DNA from 4 places in the Paenibacillus sp. LjRoot153 genome. Region 1 is predicted to be linked to each of the others. Evidence: riboswitches for the same ligand, from Rfam matches in the RefSeq annotation. Region 1 holds a riboswitch; each other region holds the start of a gene.

Region 1 (5,063 bases):
CTCTATATCTAATACTTGGCAAATTGAGCAAATCAACAGCACTTTTAAATCCACATTGGCTATTATTTATGCCTTCAGTTGTCTGTGGCGCTATCTATGATGCATATATGACGGCATTAGATCATAACAGACTTTTTCGAATCGAGCAGAAGCAGTATTTAACAGAGAAGTACCCTCATTTTCCAATCCAGTTGTTTGAGAAGGAGAATGCCACGCATGTTGATTATTAGTACATTTGAGCATTCGATCGAGGTGGAAGAAGCCCTAGCTGTGCTGGAAAGAATGGGTTTACCGCGAAATGAAATTATGACCATCATGATGGATAACTATATGGAAATACCTGATCATAATTACAATTCGAATCCGAATAAGAAAATGCTGGCGTTTGAGGTTGGCATGGCAACATCCACGGGATTCGCTGTCATAGGGATTAGTTTGGGCTTTATGCTGTATTTGGGTCCCATTATTTGGGGAGTTATAGGTGCAATTTGTGGATTTATGACAGGGTATTACCTCACGCGTTTCATACAAACCAAGCTGCTTAAACATGTGATTCGGAAAAAAGAGCGATTACCCGAGCTGGCTGTCATTATCCAGTGCCAAGAGGAACGATTTCAAGAGGTAAAGCATGTTTTGTGGGAATACCAAGCGCTATCCGTTGGCAAGTTTTAAAAGGAGATCATGTGACAAGCTTGAAACTTCAAGCTTATTTTTTTTTGCATAAATTGCACAACATTTCCAGTTAAGTATACGTCAAACAAGTAGACAGAACGAATAGGGGATGAAGGTGATGAATCGTGGCCTTATTTTACTTGTTAGTATACTCTTGCTAAGTTCATGTTCAAATGAGAAATACGACATCGATAAAGCGACCACAAAAGGAGACGTTATTAATATTCATGGAAGAATTATCAATGTAGATCGATTCAATCAATTTTTAAAGAATGTTGAAAGCCATATTGAGAGTCAAATTCGGATTACGCAAATGACAATTGAAGGGGATCCCATTTATTATAATTTGGCTTACAACCAAGATAAGATTTCCTACATCTATAATAATAAGGCAGATAAACATGGGGATGGCAAACGACTGAAAACGGAATGCACAGGAATGAGTTCAGCGAAAGTGGAACGGGGAGTTTCTTATACGCTGGATGGTTGTAAGGATGCCTCCATCGGGCAAACATTTAGCTTTGTAGTAGCGGGGACGGGGAACTAGACGACATAGAAAGAGGCTAATGGATCTCCATCCAATAGCCTCTTTCTTCTCATTTACACACGTATTCTTATTTCATTTTAGCTAATTCATAATCAAACCACGTTCGAATCTCACCCGTAGACATGTTCTCAATCGTATTGTTGCGATGCTTGATGAAAATGTTTCTGTTCTTATCCAAATAATAGTCGCCAAAAATATAGTTGGATAAGCGTTTTGTTTCTAATTTCGTATTCAGCGTATAAATTCCAGCCGTATCTTGCGCAGCATAATCCTTATTCGAGATACCATTAAGTACGACATAAAGACTTCCATCCTTGGCTTCAGGACTTAGCAATGAAGGGTTGGTTAAACCTAATGCCCTTACATCCGATTCATGAAGCAGTTCGTTCACCATATGAACAGTACCATTTGGGTCTAGCAAGCCAACGCGGGCACTACCCGCAATATAGTCTTTTCGACTAGGTAATCTGTCAGAGGCAATCCACACGGTACCATCCGGATTCGGTATGACGCGGTCTAGTTTTTGATTGAAATCATGGAGTCGCGTCACGTTTCCGTCTTGAATAAGAAACGTATATGTGGTGCCATAATTTGGACCAATTGCGGCAATTGGCAAGGTCAAATTAATAGATAAGATCACCCGTTGATCGCCAGCAGAAAATACAGTGTACGTATGGACGGGTGCTCCCCAGGCTGCCGATTCCCATACATCGGAGTCTGTTAGTGTATACACTTTTATATTGCCATAGTATAAATCTCGATCTTTACGCACCAACTCTACTGGTTTACCAGCTAATGGGTGTGGAGGAGTAGAAAGGCCTTTGATAAATTGATCTTTTTCTTCATTGTTTTTCCATTCGATTTGATAGTTGCTTTTATCCATTTTTAGCATTGACTTTGCAGGGTCCGCGGAAAGCAGGGAGTAGAAATATAATGAACTATCATCGTCACCGATGATGGAATAGATGGCATTTTGCCCGCCTACTAGCGATAGTCCTTCAGCATCACTCCATCCGATATCAATCTGAAGAAGATCATGAACAAATCGCCAAGTCAAGGGCATATAAGTCACATCTTGATAGGTTAAAAAAGGGTAGGGCTCCGTTTTATTATTGATTTCTGTTTGATTCATCGTGATGGGTACATCGGAAACTTGGACCAAGTAACTGCTTGCATTACTCTTGGATGTTAGATCCTGTTCAAGTGGAGCTTGATGAATAGGTGGAGGAAAGTTCCGATTTGACCAAATCTGCAATCCATCCGTTTCACTCCAACTATACTCAATGCCGAGTGTTTGGAAATTTTTCCACGTCATGGGTAAGTAAGTGATGTCTTTATACAACAGAAATGGGTATTGGCTATGAGTGATGTCCATGTCTTGACCATTGATTTGAATTGGAAAATAGGGTAGAGATGCCTTCACAGATACGCTTGCTGATGCCTGTTGGGGAGGTAACGGTAGCAGCCCGCACATCAATCCGAGTAGGACAAACGAGCATTTTATAGCAAATTTCTTCAAAACAATCACCCTTTTCTAAGTTAGTATTGCTACTGATTAGACGCAGGATGATGGGAAAAGTTGTATGTTTAAAGAGTATATATCCAGATCGTGATTCGGATGGTAAATTTTGAGTCATGATCTCACTGGTATCCCATGTTACAATCGTTGAGATCCAAACTGGATCCAAAACTTAGAAGGCCGAAGCTTTATTTGAAGCACGGGGGAACCAACCTTTGGGGTGAAGTCGCGTTTTGCGCGGCCGGGTGATTACTCTTTGATCCGAATCCGACAGCTAACCTCGCAGGCCGCAAAAAGGAGAGATTTATAGTGAAACGTTACAAAAAGCTTATAGTTACGGGAGCATTAGGTTTGAGCGTCTTGATGGGGGCGAACGCAGCATGGGCTGCTACGGGAACGCATACGGTAGCAGGCAACGATACCATGTGGTTAATCTCTAAGAAATATGGCGTCAGCCTTACTTCGCTGATCAAAGCGAATCCACAGGTAGCCAATCCGAATATAATTTGGTCGGGGATGAAGCTCAACATTCCTGGAAGCACGGGTACAACTGTTGTGACTAAACCACAGGTTACGCCAACACCAACACAATCCACTTTTGCTAGCCAAGTGATTACCTTAGTAAACCAGGAACGAACGAAGGCTGGATTGAAGCCTTTGACCAGCAATAGCGCACTTACCGCGATGGCGCTGGATAAAGCGAAAGATATGTACAATAAAGGTTATTTCGATCATACATCGCCAACTTACGGTTCACCTTTTGATATGATGAACTCTTATGGCATTCATTATTCCTACGCGGGTGAAAACATCGCTAAGGGTCAACAAACGCCTGAAGCGGTTATGACAGCATGGATGAACAGTTCAGGTCACCGTCAAAACATTTTAAGCCCGAACTTCACACAAATAGGCGTCGCCTATTATAACGGTGAGTGGGTTCAGGAGTTTATAAGTAACTAAGAATTAACAGCGCAGTCTCCCTTAGGGAGGCTGTTTTTTTATATCATGTCGAAGGAGATCGGATGTGCACGTCGAATTTGAAACCAACCACAGGATTGGAGTGTTAACAATGAATAGATCCATTCTCCACTCAATCTCAATCATTGTCATAATGGGATTAACCGCATGTGAATCGTCAGATATTCCAACCGAATCGGTACAAATTGCTAATTCCGTTAGCATATCACCAGCTCAGCCTAGCGCTGCACCACAAATTGTAACCAATGAGAAACCTAAGTCAGTTGGAGAAATTATGGATTTTCTCGTGCAGAGTGTGCCTGAAATTAGGCAGTATAAACAAATGATAGAAACCAATAAATCCAAAGTACTTTTTTTAAGCGATGGTTTAATAAGTGTCTTAGATCGGCCAGGAAAGTATTACGATATGTACATAGGAGAGAGTTTTAGTGATCATGTTGTAAGGTGGAATACGTTTTATGTAAGTGAGGATATGAAAGAGATACTTGTGGAAGATGTGATTACGGGAAACATTTTAACGTTAGAAGAGTGGAGAAAACGGGGAGCAAAGTGACTTGTAAAAATGACATAGTTCCTAAGAGGTGCACATCGTGATTAAAATATTCACAGAGATCGAAATTGAAGCAGCTATTGATGTTTGCTTTGACATGGCATCGAGTATTGATATACATACGCAGACTGTCTGGCCACATACCAAGGAACGAGCGATAGCTGGAACAACAACAGGCATGATTAGTGGCGGGGAAACGGTTACTTTTGAGGCGAGACATTTCTTAATTAGGCAAAAACACACTTCACTCATATCGAAATATGTTCGACCTTACCACTTTGTTGATGAAATGCTGCAGGGTACTTTCAAAAGTATGAGGCATGAACACGAATTTATTGATTTAGGTGATAGAACCTTGATGAAAGATACGTTAAGTTTTGAGGCTCCTCTGGGCTGGATCGGCTGGATCGTTGAGAGGGTTGTATTGAAAAGATATATGATGCGATTTTTGAACTATCGGAATGAGCAATTGAAGATTTTAGCTGAAAAACAAGTAAAAGAGCAATAAAGAAGCAATAACGGAGGGAGAGCCAATTGAATTTCTATATTGCATCTAGTTTCAAGAACATCGACAATGTTCGAAATGTCACGCAGCAGTTGAAGTCGAGAGGATATATTCAAACCTTCGATAGGACGGTTCATTCTGGCATTGGTACGCTACAAGAGCTTGCGGCAATCGGTGCGAAAGAGAAAGAAGCCGTGTTGCGTGCAGAGATATTCATCATCATGCTGCCCGCGGGGAAGGGAAGCCATGTCGAGTTAGGACTTGCATTAGGAGCAGGGAAGGCTATTTTTAT
Region 2 (5,063 bases), 4.4 Mb from region 1:
CTGCGAGTCAGCGTTCGAATGGAGCTTGAAGCGACGAGTGGAACGAGCACGAGCAGCACGATCCATAGGTACGGATAATCTGTCGGAAGACGCTGTAATGTTTTTGCATAATAATAGGAAGAAACGATGACAAGAAACAACAAGAAGCCGATAAAATTACTGCGTGCGGCATACTGCCAATACCCCATGGATTCCTTCATATAATGTTGAAAACGCTGCTTCCATAATGCATGTGTGTTAAATGCATGCGTACTATTTGTTAAGTGACTCATGCCATGTCTCCTTGAACGAGCTTGTAGAAGATGTCGTCTAATGACGCCTGAGGCAAAGCCGTCTGGGTGCGCAATTCGACTAAATCTCCCTGGGCAACCATATGGCCTTCGTGGAGAACGACATAAGCATCGCAATATTTTTCAATTGTAGACAAAATGTGTGAGGAAATGAGAAATGATGCGCCTTTCTTCTTCATTTGAACCATGAGATCAAGCAAGGAACGAATGGCTAAGGGATCGAGTCCGAGAAATGGTTCATCGATTATATATAAAGAGGGTTCGATCAGGAAGGCGTTCATGATCATGACCTTCTGCTTCATCCCTTTGGATAAATGACTTGCGAAGCTATTGAGCTTGTCTTTCATTTGAAACTGCTCTAACAAAGATTGGGAACGGGTTTCATAATCCGCCTTAGAAATACCGTAAGCCATCGCTGTAAGCTCGAGGTGTTCGCGAATCGTAAGCTCTTCGTATAATTCCGGACTTTCAGGCACATAAGCGTATGTCGCGCGGTATGGCAGCGGATTTTCGGCTAGCGTCAAACCGTTAATGCGAATGGACCCTTTTTGGGGTTGAAGCAGTCCGAGAATATTTTTGATGGTGGTACTTTTTCCTGCACCATTAAGTCCGATTAGCCCCATCATTTCACCTTGGCGGATCGAGAAGGTAAGGTTATGTAGAACAGGTTTGTTGGGTAAATATCCACCGAATAAAGCGTTTACTTGCAAGATGGGACCCATCTCAATTGCCTCCCTAAATAGCAAATTATTGGTATTTATCAATCAAATACTTCCAGAATCATTATAAACAAATTTGCATTTTTAGCCTAGTTTTGACCATTATATACTGAAAAATAGAGTATACGTACGTTAAAGTTAGACACATGTAGATATAAGTGGGTTATATGTGAAAAATAATCGAAATTTAATCGATTTAGCCCTTTTTAACGGGTGTTAATCCCTTTACAGGTTGAGATTAACAGCGTAATATACTTTTCATAATAACTTAATATCCAATTTGCCAATTTTCCATTCGCTGAGTTCCAAATGTGGAAACGGGGGAACCACTGCAAGCTTAATGAGCATTCCAATGCGGTTAAGTAAGCAGAGAGTAACAGGGGTGAATCATAGACGTCAAACAAGCAGTTTGCGTCTACGTAGGGCGACTCTCACGTCCGAATCCGTCAGCTAACCTCGTAAGCGTAAGAGAGGTAACGATTGTCGTGCGTGCTATTTGTATTTCACTATGCAAACTAAGCCAGCGAGAAGAGTCCTCTTCTTGCTGGCTTTTTGTCCTCATATAGGGTTTTACACAGATCATAAGACATAAAACAACCCGGAATTCATAGGATGATGAATAGGTAAAAGGGGGGGCGACCAGATTCAGCAAGGCAACAAGGCTGATGATGGCGAGCGTGTTAAGTTAAACTAAAAACCTTAGTCGCGTCAAATTAATCATGCTGTAACCTGGCGGCGAGGCTTTGAAGGAGGACCGAAGAAGTGGGCAGTATCTCAATTAGCGAGACCCATGTAAAACGATCATCCAGCATGTCCTTCGCATTGCGATGGAAGCATGAAAACTTGCGTTTGATTTTAAGCCTAGCTATAATCTCAATCGCAATGACTTTCATGTTTTTGGTGTTGTTGTACGGAACGGCTACCAAGAGCGTATCCGTGGTTGTTAATGGACAAGAAACTATTGTGCACACGAAGCAATGGGTCCTGCAACGCCTACTGGATGAACAAGCCATAACGATTGGTGAGCACGATGAAATTTCAGCTTCACTCACGACCAAGCTCAAGGGTGGAGACAAAATTGTTATCGAGCATGCCTCACCGATTCAATTGACTGCTGATGGAAAGACCACCACTGTTTACACAACTGCAAGAACGGTAGAAAGTGCATTGCAACGTTTAAATATTGCACTTGGGGAGAACGATCGAATTTCTCCCGAACCGACGTCCGCTCTTACAACTGGCGATGAAATCAAGATCGTCCGTGTGAAAAAAGAGACGGAGGAAGTCTCTGAACCGATCGCATTCGAGACAGAGAAAAAGAATGACGCATCTTTACTTAAAGGGAAAGAGCAAGTAGTCCAAGAAGGTAAAGAAGGCGTATTGGTCAAGAAGAAAGAAAAGACTTTCGAGGACGGTGTTTTAGTCGCGGAAGCAGTTGTGGGTGAAGAAGTACAAACAGAAAGTGTTAAAAAAGTAGTATCGGTAGGCACGAAAAATCCCGTGGTTGTGCTCTCTGCCTCTTCGCCGAGCGTGGATGAGGTTTCCAAGAACGGTGTGACATTCGGCTACAAACAAATTCTCAAAAACGTGAAGCTTACTGCTTATTCAGCGGACGCTGCGTCGACAGGCAAAACTGAGGGCTCCTCTGGGTATGGTAAAACCTACACAGGTACTACCGTGACTGAAGGGCGTACAATTGCCGTCGATCCGAAGGTTATTCCGCTTGGTTGGTGGGTGTACATTGAAGGGATTGGTTTCCGTCGTGCTGAGGATATTGGCAGCGCCGTGAAAGGCCAAATGATCGATGTTTACTACGAAGATCACGGTTATGCAAATAAATTCGGCACGAAGCAAGGGTACACCGTGTATGTGGTTGGCCCTACAAAACCGTCCCAAAACTAACGTGTAAACGGTAGTTCCGGCGGGAACACTACTAAATACACGTAGCTTGGCATCTGCCTGCGCGAAAGAAGAGGAGACCCCTCTTCTTTTTCTGCGTACTGGGGAAGGAAAACGGTGATGATAAAAGAAATGATCGTAGTGGAAGGTAAGGACGATACAGCTGCTATCAGGCGGGCTGTGCAGGCGGATACGATAGAAACAGGCGGCTCCGCTATCGGACAAGCCGTACTCAAGCGAATTGCGCTGGCTCAGCAGCGCAGAGGCGTCATAATATTCACGGATCCGGATCACGCAGGGGAACGGATTCGCAAAATCGTGGCAGCCAAGGTGCCTGGCTGCAAGCATGCCTTCATTACGCAGGAGCAAGCTGCGTATAAAGGCGACATCGGCGTCGAGAATGCGACGCCAGAGACAATCCGCCAGGCGCTTCAGAGCCTGCGAACTGAGTATGATGCGGCAGTCTCGCAGTTGACGATGGAGGACCTGATCGCTGCCGGTCTCATCGTGCATCCGGATGCGGCAGCTCGCCGCTTGGCCGTAGGCAATGCGCTGGGCATTGGTTATTGCAATGGCAAGCAATTTTATAAGCGTTGTGCGATGTTTCAGATTTCGCGAGAGGAATTTGAGGCGGCGCTCGAACATTTGAATTGAACACACCTGAATGACGAGAAAGAGAACCTAATAGATAATGAGGTCTAACCTATGACGATATCCGGGCAAGAAGTAGTTGTGACTGCAGAAGATGTAGCAACACCCAGTAAAACAAAACAAATTATTAAGAAAAATGGTCTCGTGCTGAAAAAAAGCTTGGGCCAGAACTTCTTGATTGATCAAAATATATTGAGCAAAATCGTCTTGGCCGCTGAGCTCGGGCCTACGAAAGCTGCGCTTGAGATCGGCCCCGGCATCGGCGCGCTCACACAGCAGCTAGCCAAGCTCGCTGGCCGCGTGCTGGCCGTCGAGATCGATCAGCGTCTGCTGCCCATCCTGGACGAGACGCTGGAGCCTTACCCCCATGCCACTGTCGTTCATGGGGATATCTTGAAGACCAACCTGCCGGAGCTGTTCCGGCAGCATTTCGAAGGCATGGAAGGCGTCAGCGTTGTCGCCAACCTGCCTTACTACATCACGACGCCGATCATCATGAAGCTTCTTGAAGAGAAGCTTCCCCTGGAGAATATCGTCGTGATGATTCAAAAAGAAGTGGCCGACCGCATGGCGGCTCGCCCGGGCACCAAGGACTACGGCAGCCTTAGCATTGCCGTGCAGTTCTATTGCGAGCCGGAGCTTGTCACCATCGTGCCTCGCACCGTCTTTGTGCCACAGCCGAACGTCGATTCCGCTGTCATTCGACTGCGAGTGCGTCAAACGCCGCCAGTCGAAGTGGCGGACGTGGACTTCTTCTTCGCTGTCGTCCAAGCGTCCTTCGTTCAGCGTCGCAAAACACTCTATAACAACCTCGCGGCGAGGTTCTTTACGAAAGAGAACAAGCCTGAGCTGGAAGCGTTGCTGCACGGCATTCAGATCGAGCCTTCACGCCGAGGCGAAACGCTCAGCATGGAAGAGTTCGCACGCTTATCAACGGCACTTCGTGCGCACGGCTGCAAATAAACCCGCACCAAATGCCTAGTCTCGCCATAGGATACCCTTAGGAGGGGATTTGTGCGATGAGGCAAGGAGATTTTGTTACCCGTATTTCCTATGGCGGCGACGTCGTGTTTAAAATTGAACGAATTGAACATCTCAAGGCCATTCTGAGGGGTGTCGATTTTCGGTTACTAGCAGATGCGCCGCTCACGGATCTGACGAAAACGAATCCTAAGGAGACCTTAGATCATCCACGGTCAAGCTCGCCTGAATTTCGTGAGTCGCTGCGTCGACTGGCGGTGTCCCAAGTGCAATTGCAGGAGAAGAATCAAATAGCCGTCAACCATAAACAAAAGTCACAACCGACTCATAACAGCTATTTTGAAGTGCCAGGGAGAGTCCTACACTTGGATGGCGATCCGAGCTATCTGCGAAAAAGTATGCAGCTCTACGGCGAATTACGCGTACCGGCAGAAGGTTTCTTCATTCCTGAGGCGCAAATGGCGGAAGCACTGCAAAGATTGCTTCCTCAATATAAACCGGACATTGTCGTCATTACGGGTCA
Region 3 (5,063 bases), 3.7 Mb from region 1:
ATTGGTATAAACCCACACTCAATTTCCGTCCCAAACAAGCATCTATCGCAATAACGACAACATTCGGTGGAATTTCCTCCAAACGCATGGCCAAGTTAGTGGCATCACACGGTGCTGCAAGCGTGCCAATGACGTGTGGATAGCCTAGCTCTGCAAGCTTACTTCCCACTAGCGGACCTAGTGAATCGCCTGTAGAGCGATCTGTCCCTATACACACAAAAGCAAGCCGACTAGGCTCCAGCCCCTCGCTCAGTGCAATCTTTTGTAGAACCTGCCCTAACTGCTCGCCATCTACTTTTTTCCAAAACTGCTCTTGCAGCTCCATCGGTTCTTTCTCCATCTTTGCCTCCCTTTCAGGCATGTAGACCTAACCTTCACCTGACGCATGATAGTTCCATTCTTTCATATGGAGGTGGGCTGTGTCCACTTGCACACTCTGTCTTCGCGCACACCAAATAAGCGTTACTCGACGACCGAGCAAAGCCTATTCATGCCGCTTATAGAGGTTGTTCACAAATTCCACTTTTGATCACGAAGTAGTTCATGAAGCGTATTCGACATCGAATATTGAATTCAGCCGGAACTTCCGGTGCTCACGTAGCTTACACTACACTCCGCTCCTCATTTCCTATCTTCTTTCAATCTCCTCGGTGCTTAAAACCGGATTTTTTGAACATGCCGCTTATAGATCTGGCTATTCAACCTTCTTAATGTACGCGATTCATCCGAACAATGCGATAATAGAGCTGACCGCTAATCTCTTGCTCCACTTCCAAATAGCCTTCCGAGTGAACATAATCCCCCAACATATAGGTGGAAGCATCCGCCGAATCTGCATGAGTTAGAAAGAGTAGCGCTACCTTATCATCCCCAACCACAAATCCAACCTGTTCCTTCACCTGAAATTTCTCAAGAATTTTGCCATGATGTGATCTCACGATATGATGAAACCGCCAAGTGCCTTCTTCCTGTATGATAAAATAAAGCACACGATTGCGATGTGCATTGCTAAACTCCCGTGTCACACCGATCATACACACCTTCTCACCAACACGTAAATACTCATCAATCACATAGGATTTCAGTCGTAATCGATTAACATTCTTACTCTGAATATAAGTTTCCATCTCATCTATGGAGCGGTGATCCCTCGGATCTTGCTTCGTCGCGTAAAATACTTCTTTAATAAACGTATCCGTTTGGAATTGCCTAGCCCCTTTGAAATGGTTATACGTATGAAAAAATTGCTTAATCACGACCCGAATGTCTTCCGGTATGGCAGGACCCGTTTCCACGTTATACATGCGATCTGTTCGACCCGACCATTTAATTTTATGAAACCAGCTTTTCCAGACACTGACTTGCATGCCGTACGCGTCACCTACTTTCTTCCAACCATTGTTCCATTATAGGCTATAATTCTCAAAAATTCGATAAAAATCGCACAAATACGCGTAAAAAAAAGAGCATCTGCCGCTTTGCTTTCAAAGTAGAAAGACATAGCGAACATACGCTCTTACATAGCTTGCTTATACTTGATTTCGCAACTACCTTATAGCACGCGTTTGGCACCTACATATCTTGAGCCCCAATAGGAGCTATCTAGACTATCAACCGTTACACCAACGGACGTTGTCGAGGAAATGAATTGATTATTTCCAATGTAAATGCCCACATGATTGACGATACCGGAAGCAAAGAAGACAAGGTCTCCCGCTTTCAAATCCGTCACTCTCGCCCCTGCTTGATCGTACATTTGCACAGAGGTGCGTGGCAGCTCGATGCCTTTGGCCTCGTATAAATAACGAACGAATCCAGAGCAATCGAAGCCCTTAGGCGTTGTTCCTCCCCATCGGTAAGGCGTTCCTTTAAAAGTCGTTGCAGCTTGAATAATTTGAGCTGAAACGGATGGCTGAACGACCTTCGCTGCTGGGGCTGCTTGCGGCGGTGCTATCCAAGCCGGCTTGTGGGACTTACCGTCCTCTTCCACGATGGCGATTTTATTCGCATCGTTCCACGCAATCGCAGATCCAAACGTCTCTGTAACAAAGCGTAGTGGGACATAAGTACTTCCCTTAACCAAAGTTGGACTGCTCTCTAATTCAACTAACTTACTGTTCACGATCGCTTTCTCTTCGTCCGTTGTGAGTTGAATCGCCTGTTCCTTGTTCATAAGCGTGACGACGACTTCATCGCCTTCCTTCGCCCATCCCACTTGATAACCTAATTTCTCCGACAACACACGTAGTGGCACCTGAAGTGTACCTTCCGTATCAATAAACGGCTGTACTTCCGGGAACTGCACCAATTCATCATTGACCTGAACCTTTACCGAAGAGGTGTCTGGGGCAGCTGCATACGTGGATGGAGCGGCGTACAGGGAAATGGCTGCGCTTAGAAGAGCGCATGAACAAATAAAGCTTTTGGTAAAAAGTTTCAAAACGTTTTGCCTCCTTGAAGCCTCCGAGGTTAGTTGACGGGTTCGGGAAGAGGTTTTCCCTAGTGCGCCCCATTAGCCTAAGACTAACTGAGCACTCATTCACCCCAAGTAAAGAAGTCCCCCGTACCAGAGCTTTCGATGCTCCGAGATTCGGCATTTTTTGTCTATATTAGACTAGCATAGTTCGTTTTAGGCTGACAACTTTTGCGCATAGGTAAGTGTTTCCTTTTATGTAAAACCGCACAAAAACAGCCACTCTATACAGAGTAGCTGTCTCTTCCACAATCGCTTCACACCAAGCTTACAGGCTGCTTATACACCTCGGTAAACAATATATGCTTACAGGAATTAAACTCACTTTCCGTCAATGGACCTGGATAACTCATGATGTTGAGAGGCAATTTCAGTTGCCCTTCTCTAAGTGGAGGCTGCGCATAAGGAAATAGGTTCAAATGGAAATCGCAGCGCTTATAGAATTCAATTCTCCGCGTAGCATCTGAGGTATTCGGAGGCTCGACTTCAAGTACGATAGGTGTAGTAGCACTGCTCATATACGTTGTCAGCATCTTTTTACCAATCCCGCCACCTCTTATGGCAGCGTTGACGGCGATATGCTCCACAAATCGAAACGTGCTAAAATTCCAACTTGCCAAAAAACCAAGCAATTGCCCATGAACATCTCTCTCGACATCGATTCTATAATTGGGATGAGATAACAGCGCCCGCTGACCTTCATACGTCCTTATTTCCGTTACAGGAAAAGCCGTTTCCATCAGCTCAAATACATCTTCAAATGAATCTTCTTTTTCCATCTGTCAGCACCTCCCTTCAAGTTAGCAATAGGTTATCCAACCGGGAAGCTTCTTACTTCAGTCCCTACCATTTTGAGAAAAAAGCATGTGCTGCTGCATGGGATCCAGGAGGTGTCGCATGCCCCATGAAGGGGTACACTTCAATGGATTTGTGTGCAGATTCGATTCGGTTATACGCAGCGAAAATCGCCTCTGGTAAGCAACACGTATCTTTCAACCCTACCGTAACGTGAACAGGCTGCTGAATACGATCACCTAGATTCATGATATCAAAATAAGAAACTGTCCGCAGTACATCAGGCAGATACTCTGGGAAACGAGTAACGAATTCCGCTGCCTCACTTAGTGAGCTAACGGATTGCAACAGGCCTAGATCCATGTGACATAGGTTCGGCACATGGGCAATTGTTGCTCGAATGCGCTTCTCAAGCGCGGTCACGAGTAGGGCAAGTCCTCCGCCTTGGCTTCCGCCATATACGAATACTCGCTCACTGTCGATTTCTGGCTGCTCTAACGCACATTGCACTGCACGCAAGGAATCGATCGCAACCGCTCGGTAATAGCTCGTCTCAGCATCGAGAATACCCTGTGTAATCCATCCCCTCGTCATGCCGGTCTCCTGTGGCAGCAGGTTGCCGCTATCGCCGCCTTGCCCGCGTACATCAACAGCAAGTACCGCATACCCCATAAGCAACCAGGCTGCATGATCCTCGGGTCTCCCCTTGGAGCCAGTATAGCCTGGGAACGTAACAATACAAGGTACCTTCTTAGACTTGCTCTCTGCATTAGGCAGTAACAACCAAGCATGGATCGGTGTTTCCGCAGCACCCTGCAAGACGATCTTATTCACTTCCGCTTGTACAAAAGGTGATGCCACCGGCTCCCTTGTATAGGACGCAGCTTGTGTTGCTTCAGCGTAGGCGCGCTCCCAGAATGAAGCCAGATCAGCAGTCGCCGTTAACTCCGAATGATACTGGTGTAACCCATGAATACGATTTTCAATAGCGTTCATTTCGGTAAGTCCCCTTTGCATGTTTTTCCCATTTTAACCTAGATACATCTGTATGACTATTGGAAAATATGAAAAAATAACCCCAATTCAGCAGAAGTAGGGTTTATTTCTATCTCCTATGTTTCCATGTTCTCAGATCTGCGAACGGACGGTCGAACCCTCATGGGCCTCTTCCACATGTATTGTAAATATAAAAAAGACCACCCGAAGGCGGTCCTTTTAATTGTAAGCGGGCGGCGGGAATACTCCAAATTCGGATTTATAAGGCTTCCTACGGAAGCAACTAGTGGTATATTTGGACGCTCGTCCTACTCAGCCTATTCAACGAAGTGTTCACGGACGGTCGAACCTCTACGGGCTCTCATCCCTGCCTAATACAATGAAAAAAGACCACCCGAAGGCGGTCCTTTTAATTGTAAGCGGGCGGCGGGAATCGAACCCGCGCGATCAGCTTGGAAGGCTGAAGTTCTACCATTAAACTACGCCCGCATATAAAAAATTCTAAAATGGTCGGGACGACACGATTTGAACATGCGACCCCCTGCTCCCAAAGCAGGTGCTCTACCAAGCTGAGCTACGTCCCGTAGTGAAGATAAAGTGTAAATGGCGCGCCCTGAGAGATTCGAACTCCCGACCTTTTGATTCGTAGTCAAATACTCTATCCAGCTGAGCTAAGGGCGCAAATATTGGAGCGGAAGACGGGGATCGAACCCGCGACCCTCGCCTTGGCAAGGCGATGCTCTACCGCTGAGCCACTTCCGCATGGTGTAAATTCTCATTCGCTCTGCATGTGTTTCTC
Region 4 (5,063 bases), 3.1 Mb from region 1:
TGCTGCCAAAAAAGCACTCTCCCGTTACAGTCAGTGGTACGGAACGTATCCATATTCTACCCTTTCTATTGTAGTACCCCCTCCTGGCGGGAATGGCGCTGGCGGCATGGAATATCCAACCTTAGTCACCGCTTGGGGAGCTAGCGACAAAGATCCAGACTTAGAACTGGAACGCGTCGTCGTCCATGAGATCGGTCACCAATTCTTCTATGGCCTCGTTGCCAGCAATGAATTCGAAGAAGCATGGCTCGATGAAGGCTTCACCTCTTATGCAGAGGATAAAGTTATGGAAGCCGAGTACGGCGAAGCACCTAATTTGCCTGTCGAATCCAGTTATATCACCTCACCAAATGGACTGCAGAAGAATGCATGGGCTTACACAGGACATGATGAATATGCTGAAAATGTGTACACGCGTGGCAAGCTCGTGCTGAAAGCGATTGAGCAGCAAGTCGGCACCAAGACGATGGATCGTATCATGAAATCCTATTTCCAAAAGTGGCAGTTCAAGCATCCGTCTACGAAGGATTTCCAACAGGTCGTGGAGGATGTCAGCAAAACAAATTGGAATGACTTCTTTAATCAGTATGTCTATGGCGATATGATGATGGATTACTCCGTCGAAAGTGTTCATATAAAGCCTCAGGGCATCAAGGGATCCGAGACTTACGAAAGCACAGTTCGCCTCATGAAGCATGGGGGTAACTCACCGGAAGTACCGATTCAGTTCCATTTCACAGATGGTACAACGTTAGATAAAACATGGGATGGCAAGGAAGGCAGCATTGAATTCAAATTAACGCATGCCTCCCCTGTCGACTGGGTGCGCATAGATCCCAAGTACACGCTCATTCTCGAAAATAAGCACATCAACAACTTTTATCAAACGCAATTAAATACGAAGTGGCAAATTCGGTGGAATCTCGGCATTATTCAGTTCCTGCAAGCCATATTCGGCTCAGTCGCCTGGTAGGACTTGGCTTACGTCTCATGACAAACTCTGAGGAGGGACCCTCGTTGGCCACCTATATCAAATCAGGCTTCAGGGCAGCTATGGCTCAGCCCTTTGCCACGATCATCTTATTCCTATATCAAATGGGCTGGGGTATTCTCCTGTATAAGCTTGTACAAGGTATTCTTGTCCCTCTCATGCATCGGTTCCCCGGCGCTGAGCAACCCAAGCAGGCATTGCAGATTTTCCTAGCAGAGAGCCAGTTTCAATTAATTAAAACAGATCTCAGCTATCCTTATCTAATGTGGCTTGCTGTACTTTTATGTGCTCGCATGCTGCTGACGCCTCTCTTAAATGGCGGTGTCTACTACTCACTCACACACGCTCATCAGAATGCCGGTTATCGTTTCTTTCGCGGGATGAAGGAACTCATGCTCCCTTTCCTGCTCGTCTACCTGATCCGTATCGCGCTAACGCTTTTCCCACTCATCTGGCTTATTCCGAAAGCCGCTTATATTCTAGGGCATAACGGCTCCTACGAGCAGATTGTTCTCAAGCTTCTACCTTGGATACTTAGTTTAATGGTCTATGGTTTTCTCCTGCAGCTGCTGTTTATGTATGTGCAATTCGCCATCGCGGCTAAGCTGGGTATCCTATCTACCATCTTCTCTTTCTTTCGATATTCGCTGCCGATTATCGGACTTGCCATCATCCTATTACTGTTCACAGGACTTTTGGCAGGGGTCACAGTCACGGCCACTTACCTATGGGCAGGACTAGTAGCCCTGATTATTTATCAGTTGTATCCTCTCTTCCACATTTTCATCCAAATTTGGGGCATTTCGTCCCAATATCAGCTTCTTTCGGCCAAAATATCCAATTAATATCCAGCAAAACAGCGAATAGACAAGCGTTCTCCCCTTCTCTTTGAGAAAGGGGCTTTTTTTTGTCTATTTTCCGAACGATTCGCCTATTTTTCAGCCTTATTTCTTATAAAAAAAGAGGAATTTCATTTTTTATGACGAATTAAAAGGACTAGCATCAAAAAACCAAATTTTTCATGCCGAATTCCTCAGTTTATGGGGAAACGGGGGAACCACTCCGGGTGAATTGATCTTGCAAGACAGGGATCATAGGGAACCTTCAACCGAACCCTCCAGCTAACCTCGTAGGCACCGGAAGGAGACAAGCAGTTGAAGAAAGTTGTTGGTCTTATTTTTAGTCTTGTTTTGTTTTTGAGCGTAAGTGTAGGAAGCGTTTTCGCAGCATCCGATATGGATAAAGCGGTAGACGAGCTTGTTGGAACTCCTTACAGATGGGCAGGAACGACAACCAAAGGATTCGATTGCTCTGGTTTCACGTCCTACTTGTTCGACGAGTTCGGCATCGACCTTCCACACAGCTCCAAATCACAAAACGGTGAAGGCTACTGGGTTGACAAAAGTGATCTTCGTAAGGGCGATCTTGTATTTTTCAACACAGATGGCAGCGGCATCTCTCACGTAGGGATGTACCTCGGTAATGGTGAATTCGTTCACTCCGCTACTAATCAAGGTGTTGTTAAGAATAAGTTGAGCGAATCCTATTATGCGAAGCGGTACGTATCAGCCAGACGTGTTCTATGGGATGATATCTACAATCAACTAACTGCTGAATCCAAGTAATATTCTCGGCACAGAATGAAGCCCTGCAAGCTTTGCTCGTAAGAGCGGTTTGTAGGGCTTCATTCATTTGAACAAGGCTATCTGCGTATACTACTACATATAACCAAGGGCGCATCAGCCCCGAGGAAGGAAAAAACGCATGGATAATATACAAGACAGTACGTCACCCCCATTTCCCGGCATCATTCGATCCATTGATGAAATTAGAGATCATATTGGAGAGCCTCATCCTGCAGTTCAAAATAAAGTTATCAACCAAATCGACGAGCACGCCCAAGCGTTTATCGCCAAATCACCTTTATTCTTCTTATCTACATCGGGTGCGAATGGACTGTGTGATGTATCCCCCCGCGGCGATAGCCCAGGCTTCGTTCGCGTTCTCGATAAGCACCGCTTCATTTATCCAGAAAGACTCGGAAACCGCCGAATAGATTCCATACATAATCTACTGACCAACCCGCAAGTGGGCCTCCTCTTCATCATCCCTGGGGTCGAGACAGTGCTCCGCGTCAATGGACGCGCTTGGCTGACGAGAGATGAAGAGCTCCTTGCGACTATGCAGCTTAATGGGAAATCACCTATTGCCGCTGTCGGCGTTGAGGTGCAGGAATGCTTCGTGCACTGCAGTCGTGCCCTTAAGCTATCAAAGATATGGGATTCCGCAACGTGGGTACCCGAACAAGAACAGCCCGATGCCATGGATATGTTCCGTGCACATCTGGCATTGAACAACATAGCGCTAGAGGAATAAGGATATAAACTAACTAGTTAGCTAAAACATATAACTTGACATGGCATGTTAGCGAGCCTATAATAACGTCATGTCGTTTTCTAGGGTTCCGCGGCGCATCACCGCTGGCTGGTCCAAGGGAAAACACACAGCAGATATGCTGTGGTCACGGAGGGAGAAAAGCCCGGGAGTCTATCGCAACAGTGCGATATTCCCGGGCTTTTCTCTGTTTATTTTGTGCCACTGACATCGTAAATTCCCCACATGAAGGAGTGTTTTCATTATGGCATGGTTATTTCTAGTCATTGCAGGTGTATTTGAGGTAGTATGGGCCATCTCATTGAAATTTTCCAATGGCTTCACGCGACTTGTCCCGTCCATTGTTACAATTCTAGGTATGATCGTTAGCTTCTATTTCTTAGCTGCAGCAACGAAAACTCTTCCGATTGGAACAGCCTATGCAGCCTGGACCGGCATCGGTGCTGTCGGTGCGATTATCATAGGTACGCTTTTCCTCGATGAACCGGTCAGTTTGACCCGAATCTTGTTTATGGTCTTAATTTTGGTCGGTGTGCTCGGACTAAAGTTTACGTCAGGGCACTAAGATCCGTCGAGGACGAATTCTTTGCGATTGGGTCACGCACACGCTGGGCTATTTGATTGTATAGCTCACATACCAGAAGCTGCCTCCCACAAAGATGCGCAAATGCTGTGACAAGGGTCGAAAAATGTCATTCAACTCTTCGTAGGTAAAATAGTTCTTAAGTATTTCATGCTTCGAGCCGTCGGCTAATTCGCGTCTTTTGTAGGTGTCTTCGCTATCCTCGTGGGTAATGAGCTCGCCGCCTCTGCCAGGCACATACACATTATCTGCGATAAAAACCTGCGCTCCGCTGCCTAATCGTTCATGGAAGCCTTGTAAAAAGCTGTCGATCCGATTCCGCGGAATATGCGAGAACCAGAAGTTCGCCAGCCCGTAATCGAACTCCCCTCTTATCTCGGAGAGCTCATACGCATCTCCTTCCTTGAAGGCCGCATTCCCCTTCGGCCATGACTTCGACTCCGCGATGCGCAGCACCTCTGGGCGGATGTCTACGCCAACAAGCTGCGTCGCCGTTTCTGCGGCAATGTGTGTCCAATATCCTGTGCCGCAAGCGATTTCCAACACACGGCGTCCCTCCACTTGCTTCTTCAGGATATCAGACAGAAGCGCCAATTCTTGTTGATACTCCGCATCCTCGCGGTGATAAATCCGTTCATACTCCTCTGCCCGTGCGCCGTAGTAGGCTTGCATGCTCAGCTTTTCCTGGTCCAAAAGCGTCTGCTTCTCCTTCACTTCGTGCAGGATGCGATGCCTCGCTGACAGCAGATCCGCAAAAATCGCGCCACCTTGTGAGGCATAATTCGCAAGCAGCCCCTGCGTCGCCATAACAATCAGCTGTGTCATCGATAGGCCCGTGGCATCCGCCATCTGCTCTAACTCTGCTTTCACTTTCTCAGGCAAATATACCGAGAGTCGCTTCGTTTTGTCTTGTTTGTCATCCATGGTTAGCTCGCCTCCTTATAGTTGAATTTTAACACATAATATGTACCATGTTAACATTTATTATGTTGTATGAGTAGATTTTAAATTCTTGTCTCGTTTATAACCACTTTTCTGATCTAAATGGAAAAACTCCATCTATTTCCTCAATATCCCACACGTTCGGCGTAAATG

What was found. A riboswitch is a leader RNA that binds a small molecule or an ion and turns the genes downstream of it on or off. The one in region 1 is predicted to bind cyclic di-AMP.
Region 2: linked by a shared signal. The riboswitch ahead of ACSQ8P_RS00955 (ubiquitin-like domain-containing protein) and the one ahead of ACSQ8P_RS19895 (CAP domain-containing protein) in region 1 are both predicted to bind cyclic di-AMP.
Region 3: linked by a shared signal. The riboswitch ahead of ACSQ8P_RS04265 (C40 family peptidase) and the one ahead of ACSQ8P_RS19895 (CAP domain-containing protein) in region 1 are both predicted to bind cyclic di-AMP.
Region 4: linked by a shared signal. The riboswitch ahead of ACSQ8P_RS33790 (C40 family peptidase) and the one ahead of ACSQ8P_RS19895 (CAP domain-containing protein) in region 1 are both predicted to bind cyclic di-AMP.

What each region holds. Positions count from the first base shown of each region.
Region 1 is NZ_CAXUQH020000001.1:4,632,548-4,637,610, reverse strand. Features, by position in the region: gene ACSQ8P_RS19915 (hypothetical protein) at 1-230, shown strand, start outside; gene ACSQ8P_RS19910 (hypothetical protein) at 217-672, shown strand; gene ACSQ8P_RS19905 (DUF4362 domain-containing protein) at 791-1,219, shown strand; gene ACSQ8P_RS19900 (hypothetical protein) at 1,287-2,693, opposite strand; cyclic di-AMP (ydaO/yuaA leader) riboswitch at 2,907-3,042, shown strand; gene ACSQ8P_RS19895 (CAP domain-containing protein) at 3,048-3,698, shown strand; gene ACSQ8P_RS19890 (hypothetical protein) at 3,808-4,269, shown strand; gene ACSQ8P_RS19885 (SRPBCC family protein) at 4,307-4,774, shown strand; gene ACSQ8P_RS19880 (group-specific protein) at 4,801-5,063, shown strand, end outside.
Region 2 is NZ_CAXUQH020000001.1:221,923-226,985, forward strand. Features, by position in the region: gene ACSQ8P_RS00945 (ABC transporter permease) at 1-272, opposite strand, end outside; gene ACSQ8P_RS00950 (ABC transporter ATP-binding protein) at 269-1,012, opposite strand; cyclic di-AMP (ydaO/yuaA leader) riboswitch at 1,296-1,489, shown strand; gene ACSQ8P_RS00955 (ubiquitin-like domain-containing protein) at 1,772-2,911, shown strand; gene rnmV (ribonuclease M5) at 3,029-3,562, shown strand; gene rsmA (16S rRNA (adenine(1518)-N(6)/adenine(1519)-N(6))-dimethyltransferase RsmA) at 3,614-4,522, shown strand; gene yabG (sporulation peptidase YabG) at 4,579-5,063, shown strand, end outside.
Region 3 is NZ_CAXUQH020000001.1:919,945-925,007, reverse strand. Features, by position in the region: gene yyaC (spore protease YyaC) at 1-340, opposite strand, end outside; gene ACSQ8P_RS04270 (hypothetical protein) at 708-1,367, opposite strand; gene ACSQ8P_RS04265 (C40 family peptidase) at 1,553-2,440, opposite strand; cyclic di-AMP (ydaO/yuaA leader) riboswitch at 2,444-2,606, opposite strand; gene ACSQ8P_RS04260 (GNAT family N-acetyltransferase) at 2,731-3,252, opposite strand; gene ACSQ8P_RS04255 (acetylxylan esterase) at 3,317-4,264, opposite strand; tRNA gene ACSQ8P_RS04250 (tRNA-Gly) at 4,683-4,753, opposite strand; tRNA gene ACSQ8P_RS04245 (tRNA-Pro) at 4,772-4,848, opposite strand; tRNA gene ACSQ8P_RS04240 (tRNA-Arg) at 4,869-4,945, opposite strand; tRNA gene ACSQ8P_RS04235 (tRNA-Gly) at 4,952-5,026, opposite strand.
Region 4 is NZ_CAXUQH020000001.1:7,766,368-7,771,430, forward strand. Features, by position in the region: gene ACSQ8P_RS33780 (M1 family metallopeptidase) at 1-973, shown strand, start outside; gene ACSQ8P_RS33785 (hypothetical protein) at 1,018-1,836, shown strand; cyclic di-AMP (ydaO/yuaA leader) riboswitch at 2,004-2,142, shown strand; gene ACSQ8P_RS33790 (C40 family peptidase) at 2,146-2,616, shown strand; gene ACSQ8P_RS33795 (MSMEG_1061 family FMN-dependent PPOX-type flavoprotein) at 2,756-3,367, shown strand; guanidine-I (ykkC/yxkD leader) riboswitch at 3,437-3,539, shown strand; gene sugE (quaternary ammonium compound efflux SMR transporter SugE) at 3,630-3,950, shown strand; gene ACSQ8P_RS33805 (methyltransferase domain-containing protein) at 3,999-4,892, opposite strand.